Regions from separate parts of the Lysinibacillus sp. CD3-6 genome, predicted to be linked through region 2. Evidence: riboswitches for the same ligand, from Rfam matches in the RefSeq annotation. Region 2 holds a riboswitch; the other holds the start of a gene.
The links. Region 2 has a riboswitch for thiamine pyrophosphate ahead of thiC (phosphomethylpyrimidine synthase ThiC). Riboswitches for the same ligand answer to the same signal wherever they lie in the genome.
Positions count from the first base shown of each region.

Region 1 (7,797 bases), 870 kb from region 2:
CACTTATTACGATTTCTGCAGGCGCCAATGATTTACTTCGTTTAGTGCAGGTCAACCCAACTGCTGGTACATTAGCGTTTTCACAGCTTCAAGTTGACTACGCTTTAAATATGGCACGAAAAAATATGGCGGATATATTGGCAGAGTTAAATTTACGTGCACCAAAAGCGAAGGTATATATTATGGGCTATTATTTTGCTTATCCAAATGTGCATGCAACACAAAAAGAGGGAACAAATGCACAACTCTTAAAGTTAAATACAATTTTAGAGCAACAAGCTGAGCAGGCAGGGATGACCTATATAAATGTCTACGATGCTTTTGGGTTGCAATCTAATCACTACTTGCCAAATATTGCAGATGTCCATCCTAATTTTGAAGGCTATCGGCAAATGGCGAATGCCTTTTTAACATCTTATAGTGGTAGCGATATGCTCGCAATCTCTACAACAGAATTACCAAATCCTAATCCAATGACATTTCAGGAAATCTTAGAAAAACAGGCTAAGTCTAAGGAAAAGTCAGAAGAAGCGAAACAGGAGAAAGTTTCAACTGCAAGAAACATTCAGGGCTTTATTGGCTATGCTGCTTTTATAGAAAAAGCCAAAGCTAATCAGCGCTCGCAACTAAGACAAATCTAGGACATGAAAGATACAAAAAGCTGTAACGTAAAAAAGTATGCTAAGTAAATGAACTGCCTCCTAATTAGGGTCAATTCAAGTAACTTAGCATACTTTTTTATTGCAGGACAGGTGACAGTCACCAAAACAATTCTGAATTATACGAGTGCCAGTCACTGACACAATTCTGAATTTTGCTAGTAGGGCATTTCTAATAACCAAGTAAAAATCCACGAAGACTGCTGGGGAACAGCACACGTTGTAAGACGCGACAGACCGCGCGACAGCGAGGGTTGCGGCTTACACTGTGCCCGCGGAAAGCGCAGTGGATTTTTACGAAATAGAAGGCTAAAACATTGTTAGGTGTTCCGAGCAAAGTGCCAGTCACCGAAACAATTCTGAATATTACCAGTGCCAGTCACAGAAACAATTGAGGCTTTTTCCATATAAAAGATGTTGCCTTAAAGCAAGAATATAGTTAAATGCATGATAAAATAAAAGAAAAAGACAGGAGGCGCAAATACAATGAAATTATTCCATACTGCCGATTGGCATTTAGGCAAGCTTGTACAAGGGATGTATATGACTGAGGACCAACGCTATATTTTACAACAATTTTTGCAAGCCATTGACGATGAAAAGCCGGATGCAATTATTGTAGCAGGCGATTTATATGATCGCTCAATGCCACCTGTAGAGGCGGTTAATTTACTAAATGATGTTTTAGCAGAAATTGTACTAGAAAAGAAAATTCCTGTGTTAGCGGTCGCTGGAAATCATGATAGTGCAGGTCGATTAAATTTTGGTAGTCGTGTTATGCGTGATAGTGGATTACATATAGTAGGTCAGTTCACAAAAGAACATTCGCCTATCGTACTAAACGACGCGTTCGGTGAGGTGCATTTTCATCTTGTACCGTTTGCAGAGCCAGCCTCCGTCCGTACTATTTTAGAAGATGATACGATTCAATCACATCAAGATGCGATGCAAAAAATTATCGCACATATTAAACAAACGATGGATACAACAAAGCGGAATGTATTTATTGGACATGCCTTTGTTACGAAATACGGCTATGAGGAAGAAAACACGAGTGATTCAGAACGCCCACTCTCTATAGGTGGTTCTGATTGCGTCGATGCAGCGCTATTTAAACATTTCAACTATACGGCACTTGGACATCTTCATAAATCCCATTTTGTATTGAATGAATCGATTCGATATGCAGGTTCGCCATTAAAGTACTCGTTGTCTGAACATCTACATGAAAAAGGCTTTTTAATTGTAGATTTAGATGCAAGTGGGCACGTTGAAGTCACTAAACAAAAATTAGTGCCAAGACGTGATCTACGAGTGGTAGAGGGCTCGATGGACGATTTATTAAAACGCCCACCATGCGAAGATTATGTTTTTGTGCGTTTAACAGATACGACGCCAGTTGCTTCACCGATGGAGCGAATTCGTACTGTATTTCCACATGCGATGCATATTGAACGAAAGGCGTCTCGCATGCAAGAAGACCGTGAAATACAAGCAATTGATATAGAAAAAGTAGAGGATATTGATTTATTCCGTGGCTTTTATGCTGATATTTTGGGTGAACAGCCCGATGCAGATACTGAGCGTCTATTTATAGAAATGTTACAGGAATTATTAGATGAGGAACGGGAGGCAGTGCGATGAAACCACTCAAGTTAACGATTACTGCTTTCGGACCTTATAAACATACAGAGGTTATTGATTTCCAACAGCTTGGTGAGTATCGGTTATTTGCTATATCAGGCAAAACGGGTGCTGGCAAAACGACAATCTTTGATGCCATTTGTTATGCACTCTATGGATCAGGGAGCGGAGAGGACCGTCAGGATACAGCAATGCTTCGAAGCGGTTTTGCTGCAGATGATGTATATACTTCAGTAGAATTAGTTTTTGAAATGAGAGGTAAAGTCTATCAAATTGTACGGCAGCCTGGTCATATTAAAGCAAAAAATAAAAGCGTTACAGGTAAAAAAGTTGAGTTAGCAGAAATGAAGGACGGTAAACTTGACTTTAGTATTGTAGAGAAGCAGCAAACAAATGAAGTAGATAAAAAGTTGTTGGAAATTATAGGGCTAACAAAAGATCAATTTAGTCAAATTGTAATGTTGCCTCAAGGAGAGTTTCGCAAACTTTTAACATCAGACTCTACCAATAAAGAAGTCATTTTACGTAAAATATTTAAAACAGATCGTTTCAGTGCGATGACTAAAAAGCTGGATATAAAAAGGAAAGAAGCAGAAAAGGATTTAGAACATGCCCAGCAATTAAAAGAGCACTTACTGGGGCAAATTGCAGGCGTTTTACCAGAGCGACCATCAACACTGTTTACTTGTATAAACAATAATACAGACAATATGCATCAGCTAAAAAATGCTCTAGAAGAGGAGCAATTCTATTATAATGCTAGTATTCGAACGGAACAAATGCGCTATGAAGAAGCTTATGCCAATCATCAAAAAGAACAAGAATATTACAGTATGGCAAAAGCGCTTAACGAACAATTTGATCAACAGGCACAACGACAAGCACGTTTGCAATTGCTGATGCAGCAACGAGAAAAATATACTTCGATGGAACAAGAAATACAGTTAGCGGAGCAAGCAAATCGTCTCATTATGCTCGAACAACAGTGTGTGGACTTGCGGACAGAACAAAATCGTAAAGAACAGCTTTATCAGCAGGCTACAATTAATCATCACAATGCAGTAGAACAGCTAAAGAAAGTGCAACAATTGTATACAGAGGAAGAAGCAAAAGAGCCAGAGCGTCAGCACATATTGCAACAGGAAATAGAGCTACTAGCGTTGGTGCCGAAATTTGAAGCATTTGAAAGTACCCAGCAAAATTTGGGGATAATTGAACAGCTTGTTGAAAGTTCAAAACGTGCAGTAGCTGATAATCTTGCTATTTTAGAAAAAGAACAGATGCTAGTTCGGCAATTAACCGCAACAATTGAGCAATATGAAAAGCAGATGGAACCTTATGCAGGCTATTTAGAACAGCTTCCTATACTTAAAGAACAAGTAACACTATTAGCTCAAATTGAAAAATATGAGCGAGCGTGTAAGGAAGCTGAGCGAGCTATGAATAATGCCCATGAGCAATACCAAGAAAGTAAGCAAGCGCTTCAAACAAAAGAGCAACAATGGATTACGGGACAGGCTAGCATATTAGCCGCTAAGTTGAAGGACGGAGATCCATGCCCTGTTTGCGGTAGTACAACACATCAACTCACACATAGAGAACCGTTAGAAGTAGTAGATGAAGCAGAGCTAGAATCTTTACGAACGATGACCAATGCAATGGAGCGTAAATATTTGGAGCAAGATGCGACGTTAAAAACAACTAAACAACTGCTTCAAGAGGCAACAGAGCAATTAAATGCTTATCATATTTCAATAGATAATCGATTAGAACTGACATCTTCTTTACATTTTATTGAACAACAAGTTACAGTTTTAAAAATAGTGAAGGATCAACTGTCTGTCGCACGAACTAAGCTAAAGGGACAACACGAAAAAAATGAACAGCTTCAACAAAAACAACTACAATTAGAGCAACATTTTGCAGAGCAGTCGAAAGAGTTAATAAAACAGCAAGCGATTGTAGAAGAACAGCAAAAGCAAATTCCGAAACACATACAGTCATTACAAGCGTTAAAACAAACGATTGCAGATGTAGGTTCGCAAAAAATGGCGTTACAGTCAGCTTGGAACGCGATTCAGCAAAATTTACAGGCGACTAAGGAAGCAACAAATAAGGCTTCTATGACAGAAGAACTTGCAAAAACAGCCTATGAGGAATTGCTAAATAAACTGAATGAAAAGCGTGAACAGTTTTTAGTAAGCATGAAAGATGTGGGGTTTGCAGCCTATGAAGAATACGCTGCTGCAAAGCGAAGTGATAGTGAAATCGAAGACTTACGGAAAGCATGTCGTGATTATGCCTTACAATCACATTCCTTACAGCAACAAATTGCAGATGGAGCAAAGCATCTTGAAGGAAAAGAAAAGCAAAATCTAGAGGAATTAGAGGAAAAGCTTGAGATGCTCCGTGCCACATATGAGGAAGCATTTAAAACTTTGCAACAGACGCAAAGCTATGCAAAGGCATGTGCTGATTTTATTGTTAAAGTAGAGGATACTGCAAAGGAAATACGTGTACTTGAACAAGAGGCAGGACGTGTAAAAGAGCTTTACACAGTGTTGAATGGCCAAAATCCGAAAAAACTTTCCTTTGAGCGATATATTCAAATTAATTATTTAGATAAAATCACTGCAGCAGCAAATATCCGATTATTCCACTTATCCAATGGACAGTTTGAATTGCGCCGTTCAGATCGATTAGAGAAGCATGCGAAGCAAAGTGGACTTGGCTTGGATGTCTATGATGCGTACACAGACCAATTAAGAGATGTTAAAACATTATCAGGTGGGGAGAAGTTTAATGCATCATTAAGTCTTGCATTAGGTATGGCGGATGTAATTCAAAGCTTCCAAGGTAATATTCGTATCGAAACAATGTTTATCGACGAGGGCTTCGGTTCATTAGATGAGGAAGCGTTAAATAAAGCAATTGACACGCTAATTGATTTACAAGACTCTGGAAGAATGATTGGCGTTATTTCACATGTAGCTGAGTTGAAAGCTGCAATGCCTGCAGTATTACACGTCGAAAAAACGTTGAGCGGACATAGCACAACCCATTTTGAAGTAAAATAAGTGCCAGGCACTCAAACATAGTAAAAACCCACGAAGACTCCTGCGGCTTACATTGTGCCTACTGGAAAGCGATGTGGGTTTTTACGTTATAGGAGCCCATTGGCTATTATTTTTTGTGTGTCGTTACGTTAGGTGTTGTTCCTTTTTTTGCTGCGACCACTTTTTTGACAATCGGAATAACGATGGGCGCTAATTTTATTGCAGTTTTAACTACCTTCGATACTTTCATGAATACGACAGCTCCTTAATACTAAAAATTTTTAACGAATAACTCGTACAGCTTGAACAATATTCCAAATGACAATGCCTAATGAAACTAGTAAATAAATGCCAAAAGATACAAACCATATGATAATAAATGTATTCCCATTAGAAGAAGGATCAAACGTGTTCAATGATATTGTAGAAAATACAAAGACGATAAAGAAAATGATACCGAAGATAAATGGTATTAAGTGAGATATAAGTGCTCTAATGGAATGTCTCTTGACATCACTATCTTTTGATACAAAATAAACGATTACTGGAACGATAAATGGTGCAAAAAAAATACTGAGATAACTAAAGGCAGATAAAATTTTTTGATTCTCCATAGTAGTCCCTCCTTTTAAATTATTTACGCATAGAAAACGCGAAAGTTTCAAAAAAATTAATGTGGAAAAGGTTGTAATTGCATAAGGGTTTACGTACAATGAGGATGTTCAACAAAATAATAAGATGTAACGACCACAAGGGGAGCTGATGATGTCAGCTGAGACTGGGCACGTAATGCCTTTACTCTTCGAACCTGTAAGTTAACGCTTGCGTAGGGATGTGGATAGAAACCGACACTTTTACGATGTGAGGCTCTGTCCTGGCATCGTTTTTTTATGCCAGTTGACATGCATATCAAAAAGATTTCTATTCCTGCTCTTGTATCCTACATCGGAACAAAGGAGAGAATAATAAAATGGACAAAAAAAGATTACTCATGTTGATGGAAATTGCAATTTTTGCAGCGCTAGGACTTGTACTCGATCAAGTTTCTTTTAAAGTATGGGCGCAAGGTGGCTCCGTAAGCCTAGTAATGATACCGATCATCTTAATGGCATTACGTTGGGGGCTCTTAGCTGGACTAACAACAGGTTTACTAATTGGAGTTATGCAAACGATGTTTGGCGCTTATATTGTGCATTGGCTACAAGGCTTACTAGATTACGGTGTAGCATTTACGGTCGTTGGTTTAGCGGCAGTAGTACGTGGACCTATATTTAAAGCGACAGCCGCTTTGAACAAAAAGAAAATGGCCCTTTACATTGTAATCGGTACAGTATTAGCAGGTTTCCTACGTTATTTAGCCCATACAATTGCAGGGGCTGTATTTTTTGCAGAATATGCAGGCGAGCAAAACGCATGGATTTATTCAATCATATACAATGGAACATACATGCTTCCAGCAACAATATTAACAGCGATCGTTGGTGTGATATTATTTACAGCTGCACCCCAATTAATGCAACGAAAATCATAAACACGATAAGACTGTCCCAAAAGTGAAAATAGTATGCTAAGTGTAACTTAGTGTGCTATTTTTTTTTATATTTCAAGACAATTGGGTCGCTGTTGTTAGTACCAGAACTTCTAAAAGGGTCTGTTTTTTACTTGTCTGGTACTTATGAAATAATGTTAGCATAGAATAATTAAAGCGTTTGGCGTTATGGACATATAAAGTTATGTTATATTAATGAATAGATATTAGATGAAAGGGACGTTATAAATGATTGTAAAAACGCAAGAAGAAATTGAAGCCTTTAAAAAAATTGGTCGCATTTGTGCAGAAATTCGTGAGGCAATGAAAGTAGCTACAAAACCTGGTGTGACAACACTTGAATTAGATGAAATTGCAGGCCGTATGTTTGCTGAAGCAGGAGCTATTTCTGGTCCTAAAGGTGAATATGATTTCCCAGGATACACATGTATTAGTGTGAATGAGGAAGTTGCCCATGGTATTCCAGGACAACGAGTTATTAAAGAAGGGGATATTGTCAATATTGACGTATCAGGTTCTCTAAATGGCTATTTTGCAGATACAGGTATTTCATTTGTAGTAGGTGAAGGGTACGAAGATAAGGAAAAACTTTGCCGCGTAGCAAAAAGTGCCTTTGACCGCGCTATGACAAAAGTAAAAGCTGGTTCTAAATTAAACCAAATTGGGAAAGCTGTAGAGCGTGAAGCTTATGCAAACGATTTAACTGTCATTATGAATTTAACAGGTCATGGTTTAGGGCGTTCATTGCATGATGAGCCAAACCATATTTTAAATTATTACGATGCTTGGGATTCAACAATTATGAAAGAAGGAATGGTGCTAGCTGTTGAGCCGTTTATATCAGCGAAGGCAGAACATATTGTTGAAGCTGGTGATGGCTGGACATTCG
Region 1 covers NZ_CP085880.1:4,162,943-4,170,739, reverse strand. Annotated here, with positions in the region: gene FH508_RS20745 (SGNH/GDSL hydrolase family protein) at 1-641, shown strand, start outside; gene FH508_RS20740 (exonuclease SbcCD subunit D) at 1,146-2,303, shown strand; gene FH508_RS20735 (AAA family ATPase) at 2,300-5,380, shown strand; gene FH508_RS23995 (hypothetical protein) at 5,487-5,609, opposite strand; gene FH508_RS20730 (magnetosome magnetite crystal formation protein family) at 5,641-5,973, opposite strand; TPP riboswitch at 6,102-6,209, shown strand; gene thiT (energy-coupled thiamine transporter ThiT) at 6,330-6,890, shown strand; gene map (type I methionyl aminopeptidase) at 7,137-7,797, shown strand, end outside.
Region 1: it holds a riboswitch for thiamine pyrophosphate, as region 2 does, so the genes downstream of both, thiT (energy-coupled thiamine transporter ThiT) here and thiC (phosphomethylpyrimidine synthase ThiC) in region 2, are expected to answer to the same signal.

Region 2 (7,797 bases):
AGTGATCCAAATTCAACGAATGTATTCCAAAAAGATCAACGAATTTATCTGTTCACGAAAGATAAGTATGGAAATATTGTGTATGCTAAAGCATCTTCAGATCCAGGAGCTTTAGATTACGTATTAATTCAGCCTAGAACACAATAAATCAATAAAAAGACACTAGCTATTACAAAGATAGCTAGTGTTTTTTTGTTGAAGAAAAGAAAAGCCCACATCTCTTTGAAGTGACTCGAAAGAGGTGTGGGATTCATTTTATTTAATTTCTAATAATTTGGAACGTACCAGAAGTTTGCGTTTCAATGATGTATTGATTGCCATTGACCGTATAGGATACAGGCTCATGGTCACCAAATTCATTGATTCGAACGATGGAAGCATTCTCTGGTATATTTTCTAAAATGATTTCAATATTTGCCTCGAATTTAACGGGCATTTTGTTTAATACTGCTTGGAACGTAATGCGGTTTAAATTTCTTGTAAGCTGAACATCCATTACGCCAAAATCCTCATTAACAAGCGTATTCAATGGTGGGATGATGACCGCCATATTCGCTTTCGTTGTTAATACAAAGCGTTCATTGTCATTTTCAGAATCAGCGACATTGATTTTTGCTTTATATGTGTTTCGACTTTTCGACATTAGCGTATTTTTACCTGGTATTGCGGCTGAGTCTGATAATTCGGGTGTTTTGATTGTGTTGCCGCCTTTAGCTGGTAGCTTATACTTTCCTTTTACATAGTCTACTAATATCCATACATTTGGCACTAGCTGTTGTTGTACAGGTGTCAATGCTTCGAAGGCTGTTTTTACTGCTTGTACATCGTGCGTCGTAGATGTTTTTGGTGATAAAGCTGCAATGGCATTTTCGACTTCTTTGGCAGCGCTTTTATCCATCGTAACGACGTGTTCAGCATCTAGTAAAAGCTGTTCAATACCTGTAGGCAAAGAAACGTTTGAGAATTTTCTTAATGCATTATACTCTGCGCGAGCTTCAGCTACATCTTTATGGAAGCTAAGACGAGAGGAATTTAATAGTTGAATTTTATTTACAACTTTATCAATTGAAGTATTTGGTGTAATCGATGACGTCAATATTCTTTGTGTTTCAGCGCTGACAAAAGTTTTTTGGGCAGCATTCAACGTGTTGTACCAATCTCTCGTTTCAATAACATTTTGATAATAGTTAACAGAAGTAGAGTCGACAGATGCCAATTTTTCTTCGATTTGTGCGGCTAGTCTACGATAATTTACTCTTGTTTGTTGGTGATTTGATAGCGTCGAGTAATTTGTAACATATTGTTTTTCAGTTTCTGTTAAAGCATTGTAGGCTTTAATTGCCGCCTCTAAGTAAGCCTGAAACGCAAATGATGTATCATTAATGTTCGAAATAAGCTGTATAACATTCTGCACATTGGAATTATAGTAATAATTATTATTGTATATGTATGCCGTCTTTGCATGTGTCGAAGTATCGGCAGCCGATGCAGACGTTATAGGTGTAGTATAAATAAGGGATGGAACGGCTACTAGAGCAAGCAAGGCTAGGCTTTTTTTATGTTTCATACGGGCAAACCTCCTATTTTAATAATATTAATTTTATCATAGCTTAAGGATTTTTTATGCATATTTTAGGTTAATAGGTAAAAAGGTTGTTCGTTTTTTATAACGTACTATATCATAAATACTAAAGGGAGAGTTGCCGAAACTGTTGGAGTTATAAAGAGAGCAGGTATTATCTTAGATATATAAGCTTTTATCTATAGGCATTTAGAATGTAGTTATTCCAAATGCCTATAGAAGTTTAACGAATAGAATAATAACAAAATTTAGTATAAATGGATGTATGTATCAATTTATTGTCTAAAAATAGTGAATTTTAATAGAAAATTTTAATTGTCTTGGTAAAATAAGATTGTTTTTTGTTGTGAAACATAGGTCCATACATTATTATTGTTTAATGAAAATGGAGGTGTTGGTATGAAAAAATCCAAAAGTATAGCTTTAAAACTCTCATCTTTAATAATAGGGTTATTTATCGTGTTATTTATTGCTTATACATTGGTAACAAGTATGATTCTTTATAATCAGAGTATACATGATTCAGAAGACGCAACGCTGCAAAATGCAGAACTATCAGCAGCAAATATGAGCGAGCGGTTTAAGAAAGTAAATGATACATTACAAACGACAAAACGAATTGTTCAAACAATGCAAGGCAAGGGTGAACTATCGACAGAGGATGTAATGGATATATTACAAAATAACCTAGACGACAATAAGGATTTACTAGGTGTAGGGGCTATTTTAGAAAATAACACAGTGAAAATTGCGCCAACTGTAGACACTGCTTTAGTTGACCAACAAAATCGCTTTATACCTTATTTAACAAGAGGGAAAGACCAAACTATTATTAATCCTGTAGTTGGGCTTGATGAAAAAAATGGTGCTGAATGGTATCGAATCCCAAAAGAAGAAGGTCGTGCGATTTTAACGGAACCGTATGAATTTAATGTAAATGGTAATACCATTTCAATGACGACTATTGCAGTACCACTAGTTAATAGTAAAGGTACATATTTCGGTGTTTTATCGGCCACTTTATCTATCGATTTTTTAAAGGAATTAGCCAATTCTATTGAGCCTGAAGGTGGTTACGCAGGCATAATTACAGATCAAGGTATGTTAACAGTTAATAGTATTAACGAAAAGTTAGATGGGACCAATATGCAGGACGCTATTGATTGGAAAACTGTTAAACAGTCCATGGACAATGGTGTAGCAGATAGTCTTTATGTAGATTCCAAGCAACTTGGCGAAAAATCATATAACGCCTTTGCTCCAATGAAGTTAGAAAATATCGATGAAGTATGGACCGTACAATTAGTTTTACCTAAAACGAAAATATTAGAAACGTATAATAAAGTTCTCATCGTTACGATTGTAGCTGCAATAATTATGGTTGTTTTAATGGCTGCTGCCAGTGCGATGTTTATCTTTAAACAGTTAAAGCCTTTGAAAGTTTTACGAGCATCCATTGAAACGGCTGCAGAAGGCGATTTAACGAAAAAAATAGACGAAAAACATATCAAATCAGATGAAATTGGTGCTGTTGCATTAGCCTATAATAATATGCTGGACAAAACGAATGATGCTATACATACAGTGCTAAATTCTTCTACAATACTTAATCAATCATCACATAATGTGAATGAAGCATTTAATGAAATTGTCGCCTCTAATCAGGAAGTATCTGTAGCTATCAATGAAATTGCGCAAGGTGCTTCGAAACAATCAGAGGATACGGAAGAAACGAATTATCGAATGATTGATTTATCTGAGCAAATTGACGCAATAACAATGCTTTCCAAGCAAATGGATGCACTGTCGATAAAAACAAAAGCTTCTACAGAGCAGGGCATGAAAGAAGTTGAAAGTTTACGTGACCGAAATGCTGAAACGAACGAAATGAATGTCCGTATTCAAGGTCAGATGGAATCCTTATCTAGTAACATCAGAAATATCAACCAAATTATTGTCTCTATTCAAGGAATAACGGAGCAAACTAACTTATTAGCATTAAATGCAAGTATTGAGGCTGCTCGTGCGGGAGAGCATGGAAAAGGCTTTGCAGTTGTAGCAGAAGAAGTTCGTAAACTAGCGGAACAGTCTAAAAACGAAACAGAGATTATTAAGAAAACTGTAACTAGCATTCTAGAAGACGCAAATCAAACGGTGTCTGTTATCGCTTCAAATGCAGATTTAATGCAAGCTCAAAATGAATCAGTGCAAAATACAGAGCTAGCTTTTAAAGATAATAATGAGCTTTCTCATTCTATTGCAACGTCAATTAATGAGTTATTATCAAACCTTTCACAAATGCTAGAGCAAAAAGATCAGGCAATTACAGCAATTCAAAGTATTTCTGCCGTTTCAGAGGAAACTGCGGCTTCTGCAGAGCAAGTAAGTGCATCTGCTGTGGATCAACAGGCAGAAATGCAAAAGGTTGCAGAATCTATTAATAATATGAACCAAATCTCTAAAGAACTACAAGAAGTCGTGAACCGATTTAAACTTGCTTAATGATTTTTAAATTGTAGTAGGTAGTAGGAATCGCCGATAAAATCATGGAAATCGCCGATAGACGTGGAGGAATCGCCGATACTTCTTCGGAAATCGCCGATACCCTGTGGGAAATCGCCGATAAAACTTCTTTAATATCCTTTGTAGATAAGTTGAGATTGAGGCTGTCCTTTTCTAAGGACAGCCTCTTTTTATAGCAACAGCTTGAGCCGAGAGTGGCATTGACCTAGTTTGCGAACAGTTTTACTATAGAAAGATGAAAGGGGGTCGCCTCACATGATGTATCTCGGTATGATTTTCTTTAAAATTGTTGCACCTATTTTGGTGTTGCTTGTACTTGGTGCGTTTTTACAAAAGAAATTTCAATTTAACTTAAAAGCACTATCTCAGCTTATTACATATTGTTTTATGCCAGCAGCTGTGTTTGTAAATTTATATGAAACAAGTGTGGAACTATCGGTGCTAGGTGAAGTGGCGCTATTTATTGTGCTTTTTATTGGGAGTCAGATGTTGCTTGGTCACTTTATAGCTAAGGGACTAGGCTTAAAGAAAACCGAGGCAGCTGTATTTAAAAATAGTGTTGTCCTTATTAACTCTGGCAACTATGGTATTCCAGTGGCACAAATGATTTTTGTGACACAACCAATTGGGGTGGCAATTCAAGTTATTCTCGTTATTTTTCAAAATGTAACGACCTATACATATGGTTTATATAATTTAATTTCTTCAACAAAGTCAGGCATGGCCATTGTGAAGGACTTTCTAAAAATGCCGATTATTCATGCGCTCATTATAGGTGTAGCAATGAATTTCTTTAATATTGGCATTCCCCAATTTATTCGTATTCCAATTGACCACGTTGCTGATGGATTTATCGCTGTTGCTCTTATTACGCTTGGTGCACAGCTATCTCAGCTTGAAATTAAATCAATGTTCAATAAAACTGTGTTTGTCAGCTGTTTTACACGTTTAGTAGTAGGACCTGCCGTTGCATTACTTATAATTTTTGTTCTCGGCTTAGAGGGTGTTGTGGCCCAATCGCTCTTTATTGCAAGTGCATTCCCAACGTCGCGTAATAGCTCGAGTTTAGCGCTTGAATATGATTTAGGGTCAGAAACCGCTGCACAAACAGTGCTTTTTTCGACGATTGTTAGCTGTATTACAGTAACAATTGTAATTTATTTGGCAGAAATGCTTTTTACTTAATGACTTCCATCTATTAGGAATATCTGTTACACTAGCATCAAACTGAATAGCTTAACTAGGGGAGTCCGATGAGTCGGGCTGAGAGGGAAACGCATTGAGGTTTCTTGACCCTTTGGACCTGATCTGGCTCATACCAGCGTGGGAAAGTTAATGAACTTCGCACTCCTTATACTTTGCGATAAATGTAACCTTACATGTACAGCCGGATCCAATATTTTTTGGATTCGGCTTTTTGTTTGTAATGCTACTTGTTGGAGTGGGCTAGATTCGGTCCTTTTCATAATTTACGAAAAAGGGAGCGGAATAGTAAATGACAACAGTTAGCGAAAAAAACATGAACATTATGACAAGCTTTGACGGGAGTAAAAAAGTATATTTAGAAGGAACACGACCAGATATTTTAGTGCCAATGCGTGAAATTAAGCTAAGCCCCACAACAGGTAGCTTTGGTGAAGAGGAGAATGCACCAGTAAGGGTATATGATACGAGTGGCCCTTATACAGATCCTACTTACAAAGTGGATATAACAAAAGGTTTGCCAGCTTTGCGTAGTGCGTGGATTAAAGAACGGGGCGATGTAGAGGAGTACGAGGGACGTACCATTAAGCCTGAGGATAATGGCTTCCGCAACGCGGATGACCCGCGCATAAAGGAAAATGTTTTTCCGAACCTTTCTCGCAAACCTTTACGTGCGAAAAAAGGCCGCAATGTGACTCAACTGCATTATGCAAGACAAGGAATTATTACTCCAGAAATGGAATTTGTGGCGATTCGTGAAAATTTAAAACCTGAATTTGTTCGTGCGGAAATTGCTGCGGGCCGTGCTATCATGCCATCTAATATCAATCATCCAGAGGCAGAACCGATGATTATCGGTCGTAACTTCCATGTAAAAATTAACGCTAATATTGGGAATTCAGCAGTAACCTCATCCATCGCTGAGGAAGTTGAAAAAATGACATGGGCAACACGATGGGGTGCTGATAATATTATGGATTTATCTACTGGTAAGCACATTCATACAACTCGTGAATGGATTATTCGGAATGCCGCTGTGCCTGTTGGAACAGTACCCATTTATCAGGCGCTTGAAAAGGTAAATGGCGTTGCCGAGGATTTAACGTGGGAGGTGTATCGGGACACGCTAATCGAGCAGGCTGAACAAGGGGTTGATTACTTCACGATTCACGCAGGTGTGTTGCTGCGCTATGTACCGCTTACAGCTAATCGTGTAACGGGCATTGTATCGCGGGGAGGCTCGATTATGGCACAGTGGTGTCTATTCCATCATCAAGAAAACTTCTTATATACTCATTTTGAAGAGATTTGTGACATTATGAAAACATATGATGTAGCCTTTTCATTAGGGGATGGTTTACGACCTGGCTCAATTGCAGATGCCAATGACGAGGCGCAGTTCGCAGAGCTTGAAACGCTAGGGGAGTTAACGCAAATTGCGTGGAAGCACGATGTACAAGTGATGGTAGAGGGACCTGGGCATGTGCCAATGCATCTTATTAAGGAAAATATGGACAAGCAATTGGAAGTTTGTAAAGAAGCACCGTTTTATACATTGGGTCCTCTCACAACAGATATTGCGCCTGGCTATGATCACATTACGTCAGCAATTGGTGCTGCAATGATTGGCTGGTTTGGAACAGCCATGCTGTGCTATGTAACACCGAAGGAACATTTAGGGTTACCAAATAGAGAAGATGTTCGTGTAGGTGTTATCACATATAAAATTGCGGCACATGCAGCGGATTTAGCTAAAGGTCATCCTGGTGCCCAGCAGCGAGATGACGCTCTTTCAAAGGCTCGCTTTGAGTTTCGTTGGCGTGATCAATTTAATTTATCGTTAGATCCAGAGCGAGCTGTAGAATATCATGATGAGACTTTACCAGCAGAAGGAGCAAAAACGGCACATTTTTGCTCGATGTGTGGTCCTAAGTTTTGCAGTATGAGAATTTCTCAAGATATTCGTAACTATGCGAAAGAAAAAGATTTAAATACGACAGAAGCTATTCATCAAGGGATGCAGGAAAAGGCAAAAGAATTTCAAGACGCTGGGAGCAGACTATATCAGTGATAAAGAACTAGAAACTAGAGCACGGTAGTTGAAGCGAAAAGTATTCATCGGAGCGGATAACCATTTTTACGGCAAAAAAGTGTTAGATTGATGGCAATCAATCTAACACTTTTTCTTTTTTGCCTGCTTTTAGACTTTAAATTTATTGATCTCTTCTTGAAGGGTTATTGCCTCATCACTTAATGATTTCGCAACATCGTTAACCTCTTGAATGATTGCTGCCTGCTCTTGAATGGCAGCAGCTATTAATTCAGATTGCTGGGCCGCATTTTTTGCCACGGATGACATTTCGTTAACTGATGCAGCAACCTCCTCTGTAGCTGCAGAAATTTGCTGTGTGGAAGCGGAAACGTCTTCGATTTCATATGCCATATGTTCAATGGCGTCCATTATTTTATTAAAAGCCGTTTGGGCATCA
Region 2 covers NZ_CP085880.1:217,981-225,777, forward strand. Annotated here, with positions in the region: gene FH508_RS01010 (S-layer homology domain-containing protein) at 1-147, shown strand, start outside; gene FH508_RS01015 (hypothetical protein) at 260-1,567, opposite strand; gene FH508_RS01020 (methyl-accepting chemotaxis protein) at 1,982-4,084, shown strand; gene FH508_RS01025 (AEC family transporter) at 4,361-5,290, shown strand; TPP riboswitch at 5,338-5,452, shown strand; gene thiC (phosphomethylpyrimidine synthase ThiC) at 5,601-7,379, shown strand; gene FH508_RS01035 (methyl-accepting chemotaxis protein) at 7,509-7,797, opposite strand, start outside.